Regions from separate parts of the Nocardia sp. CA-084685 genome, predicted to be linked through region 2. Evidence: predicted binding sites of a transcription regulator. Region 2 holds the regulator's gene; the other holds the start of a gene.
What was found. Region 2 encodes HspR, which represses chaperone genes until heat shock. Its sites were predicted from a motif close to ANNTGAGTNNNNNNNACTCANNT; they were not measured.
Positions count from the first base shown of each region.

Region 1 (4,427 bases), 300 kb from region 2:
ACCCAGCTGACCGGTCAGGGTGAGCGCACGCTCGCCCTCGGCACCATTGGCCTCGATGTAGAGCACATCGCCGCCGAGACCGGTGACCGCCAGACCCGTTGCCACACCGGGGACCGCGGTGCGTTCCACCGAATCCGGGGTGAAACGCGGGCGGCCAAGGTAGTCCTTCAGGTTGTCCAGATCGATGATCAGCGAGTCGTAGCCCAGCTCGGTGTCGTAACCCAGCGACACCACATTGTCGGCCGAAGCTTCGCCGTCCTCGGAAAGCCGAGTCGCGGCCTTGCGCAAGGCCTTCGCGATCAATCGCTCCATCTGCCGCACACCGGCTTCCCGGGTGTAGTTGGCCGCGACCTCACGCAGTGCCGCCTCGGTGATCGAAACCTCCTCGGCGGTAAGCGCATTGCGCTCCAGCTGCCGTGGCACCAGGAAGTCGCGGGCGATGGCCACCTTGTCGTCCTCGGTGTAACCGTCGACGGTGATCATTTCCATGCGGTCCAGCAGCGGACCGGGAATTGTCTCCATGACATTCGCGGTCGCGATGAACAGCACATCGGACAGGTCCAGATCCAGATCCAGGTAGTGATCGCGGAACGTGTGGTTCTGCGCCGGATCCAGCACCTCGAGCAGCGCCGCGGCCGGATCACCGCGGAAGTCCGAGCCGACCTTATCGATTTCGTCCAGCAGGACAACGGGATTCATCGATCCCGCCTCCTTGATGGCACGCACGATCCGGCCCGGCAGCGCGCCGACGTAGGTGCGCCGGTGACCACGGATCTCCGCCTCGTCGCGCACACCACCGAGGGCGACGCGAACGAACTTGCGGCCCATGGCCCGCGCCACCGACTCACCGAGCGAGGTCTTGCCGACACCGGGCGGGCCGACCAACGCGAGCACGGCGCCCGAACCACGTCCGCCGACGACCTCGAGTCCGCGCGCGGCGCGGCGGGAGCGCACGGCCAGGTACTCGACCATGCGATCCTTGACCTCGTCCAGGCCGTGGTGGTCGGCGTCCAGCACCGCGCGGGCGGCCGAAACATCGGTGCTATCCGTGGTTTTCACGGTCCACGGCAGGTCTAGGACGGTATCGAGCCAGGTCCGGATCCAGCCGGATTCCGGGCTCTGATCGCTGGCCCGCTCCAGTCGACCGACCTCGCGCAGCGCCTCGGCGCGCACGTCATCGGGCAGGTCGGCCTGCTCGACCCGGGTGCGGTAGTCGTCGGCGCCGTCGGGTTCGTCCTCGCCGAGTTCCTTGCGAATGGCATTGAGCTGCTGGCGCAGCAGGAATTCGCGTTGACTCTTCTCCATGCCCGCGCGGACATCTTCGCTGATCTTCTCGGTGACCTCGGCCTCGGCGATATGTGCCTTGGTCCACTCGATCAGCTTGGTCAAACGCTGTGCGGTATCGGGGGTTTCGAGCAGTTCACGCTTCTCGTCGGCGCTCAGGTACGGCGCGTAGCCCGCGGTATCGGCGATCGCCGACGGATCGGTCAGCTGATTGACCGCGTCGATGATCTGCCAGGCCTCTCGACGCTGCAGCACCGAAACGACCAGCTTCTTGTACTCGGCGGCAAGCTCTTTGGTGCGACCGTCGGCGGCGGGAGTTTCCACCGGTTCGGCCTCGACCCACAGCGCGGCACCCGGCCCGGTGACCCCGTGACCGATCTTGGCCCGCCGTTCGGCCTTCAGTACCGCGGCGGGCGCGCCACCGCGCATCCGGCCCACCTGTTCGATGGTGGCGACGACGCCGTAGGAGGCGTAGCCCTCGGTTAACCGGGGCGCGAGCAGCACCGCGTCGGTATCCGCGGCGCGCGCGGCGTCGATGGCGGCCTGCGCCGATTCGTCCAGTTCGATGGGCACGACCATGCCCGGCAGCACGATCGGATCGGTCAGGAACAGGACCGGCAGGTTCTGTGGTGTAGTCACGTGTTCGACCCTTCCAAAAGTTGAGCGATGCCCAGTCAACCCCGGGCGTTCCACGTTTGTTCCACACCGCCGCCCACGTTCGCTCACAGCGATCGGTCTCATTGACACCCGTCGGAGCCAATGAGAATGTTGGCAGCTAGATATCTCAGCACCTGGGCGGCTTTTAGGGGGATCCCACGATGACAACACTCACATCCGGAGTGTTCATCGATTGGGAAGAGCTGACCGGCCTGTCGAAGTTCTCCGTCGATCTGATCACCTTTCCGGTCTTCAGTGCGCTCGCCGGGTGGCTCACCAACTGGACCGGTGTGCTGATGCTGTTCTGGCCGGTCGTCTTTCGCGGAATTCGGATTCCCGGCCTCCAGGTGTTGTATCCATACTTTCCGCGCCGGGTCCAGGTGCTGCCGACGTTCTCCGGCGACGGCCGCCGGTTGGGATTCCAGGGATTTATTCCGGCGCGCGCGGAGAAGATGGCCAGTATTTGTGTCGACAAGGCGCTGATGCGCATCGGCAGTCCGCGGGATTTCATCCACGAGCTGGATCTGGAAAGTATTGCCGACTATCTCGCGCTACTGGCGAGCAAGCAGGTCAAACCGATCGTCGACCAGGTGATGTATCGCGAGAATCCGGACCTGTGGCGGGGCGTGCCGAGGGCGATGAAGCAGGTCATCTATCAGCGGGTGGACCGCGAATTGCCCGCATTGACCAGGCGGGCCTTCGAATCGCTCGGCGAGAATGTCGATCAGCTCATCGATATCAAATCCTTCGTCATTCGGTATCTGCAGGAAAACCCGTACATCCTCAAGGATCTGACGACCACCATCGCCGCCCCAGAATTGCGTTTCATGGTGCGCATCGGTCTGCTCGGTGCGCCGTTCGGGCTGCTGCTGGCACTGTATATGCATGTGCACCACACCATTCCGGTGTTCGGTTGGGTGCCGGGTTGGGTGATCGTGCTGCTTGTCTCGGCGGCGATCGGTGTGATCGTGAATGTCATCGCGGTCAAAATGGTCTTCGAACCGGGTGACCCGCAGCCGCGTTACAAGTATTTGTGGAAGCAGGCGCTGCTGGCCAAGCGGCAGCCGCAGGCGGCAACCGATCTCGCGCATATCCTCGCCTACCAGGTGCTGACGCTGCCGAACCTGTCCAAGGAGTTGCTCGACGGCCCGAACGGCGATAAGACCAGACAGCTGATCGAGCGGTTGGTCTCCGATGAGATCCATCGCCAACTCGGCCCTACGACGTCGATCGTGCGCGTCGCCTTCGGCCGCCGCCAATTCGACAATCTCAAGGTCGGCGCCGCGGGCGCGGCAGTCGGGTTGGCCCCGAGCCTGGTCGAGGACGAGGAGTTCACCCTCGAACAGGCCAAGAAGATCGACGAGTTCGCAGCGCGCAAGCTCCAGGACCTCACTCCGGGGGAGTTCATGGAGATGTTCTATGCCTCGGTCGAACAGGATGCGTGGCTGCTGTACCTGCACGGCGCACTGCTCGGCTTGGTGGTCGGCGCCGCGCACCTGACGATTTTCGGCTGGTAACCGGCCGGAATCCGGTCGACACCGAGGCTGCACCAAATACAAGCACGCATGCTTGCATTTTTTCTGGACCGCTGCGATGCTGAACCGCGACGGCGTACGAAGCAGTACACCTGGACGGGACAGGGATCAGATGGCCGACCTGAACGCGCTCCTGCGCGATTTCGCCGACGACTGCACGGAACTGGAACGGATCGTCGCGCCGCTGGCGGATTGGTCCACGCCGACACCCGCCCCCGGCTGGAGTATCGCCCATCAGATCGGCCATCTGGCCTGGACCGATGAGGTTGCCGCGCTGGCCGCCACCGATCCGGACGGTTTCGCGGAGCTGGTGGCGGAGGTGGGCCCGAAGGCATTCACCTTCGTCGACGAGGCCGCCGACGAGGCGTCCACCGCACCGGCCGCCGAACTGCTCGCCCGATGGCGTCGCGGCCGTGCCGCTCTGATCGAGGCCCTGCGAACGGTGCCCTCCGGCACCAAACTGCCGTGGTTCGGACCGCCGATGAGCCCGGCGTCCATGGTCAGCGCGCGGATGATGGAGACCTTCGCACACGGCCAGGACATCGCCGACGCACTCGGGCTGAGCAGGACACCGACCACCCGGCTGCGCACGGTCGCCCATATCGGCGTGCGGACCAGGGATTTCGCCTACACCGTGCGCGGCAAGACCGTGCCCACCGAGGAATTCCGGGTCGAACTCACGGCACCGGATGGCGGCGTGTGGTCCTGGGGTCCCGAGGACGCCGCACAGTATGTGACCGGTCCGGCACTGGACTTCTGCCTGCTGGTGACGCAGCGCCGTCACCGTGACGATCTGGCGTTGGACGCGGTGGGTGCGGACGCCGCCGAATGGCTCACCATCGCACAGGCTTTCGCGGGACCGACGGGGGACGGGCGGTCGGCGGGCCAGTTCGCCTGACCCGCCGAATCGGGTCCGACCGGAACGCAGGTGCGGGCGAGCGCCACACTTGG
Region 1 is NZ_CP192094.1:9,451,578-9,456,004, forward strand. Features, by position in the region: gene lon (endopeptidase La) at 1-1,863, opposite strand, end outside; gene ACQP2U_RS41775 (hypothetical protein) at 2,103-3,458, shown strand; gene ACQP2U_RS41780 (TIGR03084 family metal-binding protein) at 3,589-4,374, shown strand.
Region 1: lon (endopeptidase La) is a predicted target of HspR. The motif match lies at 1,942-1,964, and genes of this name have one in related genera.

Region 2 (4,427 bases):
AAGCTCGCGACCGAATCGCAGGCGCTGGGTCAGGCGATCTACGAGGCATCTGCCGCCGAGCAGGCCGCGTCCGGCAACGGCGCGTCGAGCTCCGCGAGCGATGACCAGGTCGTGGATGCCGAGGTCGTGGACGAGCCGGTCGACACGGAGAAGAAGTGAGCGAGGGCAACTCCGAACAGGAGCCGATCACCTTCGTCGACAACCGCAAGATCGATCCGGAGACAGGAGAAATCCGGGAACCGGCGGCGGAACAACCCGCCGCCGGGCCCGGCCCGGAAGCCGGGAACGGCACCGAACCTGTCATCGGTTCCGATGCGGGCGCCGAGATCATGGCCGAGGCCATCACCAAGGAGCTGGCCGAGCGCACCGCCGATCTGCAGCGGCTGACCGCCGAATACGCCAACTACCGGCGTCGGGTCGAGCGGGACCGGCAGGCAACCATCGATTCCGCGAAGTCGGCCGTGGTCTCCGAATTGCTCGGCGTACTCGACGATCTCGATCGTGCGCGGGCGCACGGCGATCTCGATGCCGGACCGCTCAAGTCGGTCGCGGATAAGCTCGCCGACGCGCTGCACAAGCAGGGGCTGCAGGAATTCGGTGCGGAGGGTGAACCTTTCGACCCGACCCTGCACGAGGCCGTGCAGCACGAGGGCTCCGGCCACGACCCGGTGATCGGCCTTGTCATGCGCAAGGGCTATCGGTTCGGCGATCGAGTGCTTCGGCACGCGCTCGTCGGGGTAACCGATGGCGTGGCCGATCTGGTCGAAGAAGAGGCATCGGATGCTGATGCCAATGCGAACAACCAATAAGAACCCGAGAGGAGGAGATGCCCAGTGAGCCAACGGGAGTGGATCGAAAAGGACTTCTACAAGGAGCTGGGTGTCTCCTCCAGCGCCTCGCAGGACGAGATCAAGAAGGCGTACCGCAAGCTCGCGCGTGACCTGCATCCGGATGCCAATCCCGGCGATACCAGGGCCGAGGAACGGTTCAAATCCGTCAGTGAGGCGCATGCCGTGCTGTCGGATCCGGCCAAGCGCAAGGAATACGACGAGACCCGAAAGCTGTTCGCCGGTGGCGGATACGGACGCGGCGGCTTCACTCCCGGTGCGGGTGGCGGCTTCTCGCAGGACTTCAATATCGGGGACATCTTCGGCCAGGCGAATGCCGGCGACGGTGGCCTCGGAGACCTGCTCGGCGGCCTGTTCAACCGAGGCGGCACGCGCACCGCGAGCCGCCCGCGCCGCGGCGCCGATGTGGAGACCGAGACGACCCTCGGCTTCCGCGAGGCCGCACAGGGTGTCACGGTTCCGCTGCGGATGACGAGTCCGTCGCCGTGTACGACCTGTCACGGCAGCGGCGCCAAGCCGGGGACCAGTCCGCGAGTCTGTCCCGTCTGCAACGGAAACGGCGTGATCAGCCGCAACCAGGGCGCATTCGGCTTCAGCGAGCCGTGCGACGAATGCCGTGGTACCGGTTCGATCATCGACGATCCGTGCGTCGACTGCCGCGGCAGCGGCATCCAGAATCGGACCCGCACTATCACGGTGCGGATTCCCCCTGGTGTCAGCGATGGGCAGAAGATCCGGCTGGCCGGACAGGGCGAGGCCGGACTGCGTGGTGCGCCCTCGGGTGATCTCTACGTGACCGTGCATGTCAGCCAGGACAAGGTCTTCGGCCGCAACGGCGACGATCTGACCCTGGTGCTGCCGGTCAGTTACAGTGAATTGGTGCTGGGCACAACGGTTTCCGTGCCGACGCTGGAAGGGCGCGTCGGTGTCAAGGTGCCTGCGGGCACCGCGGACGGTCGGATCCTGCGGGTGCGTGGCCGTGGCGTGCCCAAGCGCGGTCCCGGCGGCGGGGCGGGCGATCTGCTCGTCACCGTCAAGGTGGCCGTGCCGCAGAAGCTGGACGACAATGCCGCCGAGGCGCTCAAGCGCTACGCGGAGGCGGAGAAGGCCAGCGGGTTCGATCCACGTGCGGGATGGGCAGGTTCGTGATGTCCGATAATCCGAAGCAGGCATCCGGCGCGGCGTCGCGGGCGGAGTTCTTCATGATCTCCGTGGCGGCCCAGTTGGCGGGCATGCACGCGCAGACACTGCGCACGTATGACCGCCTCGGCCTGGTTACCCCGCAACGGACTTCGGGTGGCGGTCGACGTTATTCGGCACGGGACGTCGAACTGCTCCGCGAGGTGCAGCGGCTGTCCCAGGACGAGGGCGTCAACCTGGCGGGCATCAAGCGCATCATCGAACTGACCAATCAGGTCGAGGAACTGCAACAGCGCGTCGCCGAAATGTCGGCGGAGCTGGACCGGCTGCGCGCGGGGTATCGTCCCGATCTCACGCCGCCGCAACGCAGTACCGCACTGGTGGTGTGGAAGCCGCGCAATAGGCGCTGATAAGCGCGAAAGGCTCCGGGATTCGGTTTCGGCCGAGCCCGGAGCCTTTTGTCATTTCGTGCCGATAAGTGAATGCCTTCTCTTGCAACGCCGTATCGGGTTATGGCCTCGAATACTGCTGGCAGTGCTCGAGTAAAACTCCCGACCCGGGTTTCATTACCGGGCAGTCGGTTCAGCACCGCGTATGTGTCGGCATGTGCTTCTGACAGATTGCCAATGATGTGCCGAGCTGCGAAGTTTGCTGTGGCTCGTGCTTCGGCAAACTATATGCCGGGTCGGGTCGTCGGTTCCGTCGATCGCCAGGCCGGTGGGTGCTCGCGGTGTGACCGAGTCGGATGGGCGGTACCGTACCGCGGGTTGCCGTGCGATCGCTCCATGACCTCGTGTGGGATGAAACTTGCAAATCGGGCCTTCCGAATCCGGTGGTTATATGACGGATTTCGCCGTCGTGTTCGTTCTTTCGGTTTGTTTTCAAGGGTTTTCGTGGCGCGAATCCTCGTTTCGACGGAATTACACGCTTGATGTTTATGCGACTGATTCCGAAGCTGGCAAACCTCGCATACACTCGTTCGCATCGGCTGCTGTCGAGTGTCCCGCAGCACTTCACTCGTCGGCACAGGTTTGTGTTCGAGTGCAAAAGGGGTTGTGACACAAATGGACTCGCGGACGGTCGCTTTGATAAGAACGACGTTCAAGGCGGTTGCTGCGGAGGAGGGGGGCCAGGCCAAGCTAGCCAGTTCGTTCTACGCAATCCTGTTCACGAACTATCCCGCCGTCCGGGATTTCTTCCCCGCAGCGATGGATTCCCAGCGTGACAGATTGGTCAAGGCGATCTCCTATGCGCTGGATCGGCTGGAAGAGCCGAATAAGTTATTGCCATTCCTCGCCCAACTCGGGCGCGATCACCGCAAGTACGGGGTGCAGGCCGCGCATTACAACGCCGTCGCGACCTCGTTGAAGTCCGCGATGCGGATCTTCGCGGGCACCGAGATGTGGACCGATGAGGTCGACCGGGCCTGGGACGAGGGCCTGAAAATCATCGGCGACACCATGATCGGCGCGGCCGAACAGGAATCGACGCCTCCGGTCTGGAGTGGAACCGTCGTCGAGCGGCGCGAGGTGCTGCGCAATCTCGCCGTGGTGCGGCTGCAATTGGATCAGCCGATGCAATACGCCGCGGGCCAGTACATCAGCGTGCAGATCCCGGCGCGGCCGCGCATGTGGCGCTATCTGTCCCCGGCGGTGCCCGCGAATGCCAACGGCGAGATCGAATTCCACATCCGCGGGGTGCTCGGCGGTTGGGTCAGTCCGGCCATCGTCGGCCACACCAATATCGGTGACCAGTGGCTGCTCGGTTCACCGCTCGGCGGACTCGGCATACCGCGCAATGTGAAACGCAAAATGCTGATGGTCGGTTGCGGTACCGGCATCGCACCCCTGCGCGCCCAGCTCATGGCGATGGCACAGCGGCGCGTCAATCCACGGGTGCACCTGTTCGTCGGCGGCCATCACCCGTGTGACCTCTACGATCTGGAGATCCTGAGCCAACTGGCCACCGCCAATAAATGGCTCACCGTAACGCCGGTCACCGAGACCGATGAAAACCCTTGGTGGTACCTGGATTCCGGCGAACCGGAGCGCACCTGGCCCGGGTTGGAAGCCAGGGTGACCGGCCAGATCGGCAAGGTCGTCGCGAGCTACGGCTCCTGGTCCGACCGGGATGTGCAGATAGTCGGATCACCCTCGATGGTGCAGACCACCAAGTTCCGGTTGATGGCCGCCGGAACACAAACCAAGAACATCCGCCACGATCCGCTCTTGTGAATTTTTGGCCGCGAACACCTCGCTCGTAAGGCTCGCTCCGTTGGGGTTGCGTCTGCTGGTTACAGTCCCTCGAATTGGATATTCGCGGCGGGGGTTCCGGTCTCGACGAGTCGATCCAGAGTCACGCGGACCATATTGGGTGACCCGCAGACCAGCACCTGATGGTGGTCGAACGCACCGTGTGAACCGACGACATCGGCGAGCG
Region 2 is NZ_CP192094.1:9,155,860-9,160,286, reverse strand. Features, by position in the region: gene dnaK (molecular chaperone DnaK) at 1-159, shown strand, start outside; gene grpE (nucleotide exchange factor GrpE) at 156-809, shown strand; gene dnaJ (molecular chaperone DnaJ) at 834-1,997, shown strand; gene ACQP2U_RS40450 (heat shock protein transcriptional repressor HspR) at 1,997-2,398, shown strand; gene ACQP2U_RS40445 (FAD-binding oxidoreductase) at 3,053-4,222, shown strand; gene ACQP2U_RS40440 (FAD-binding oxidoreductase) at 4,282-4,427, opposite strand, start outside.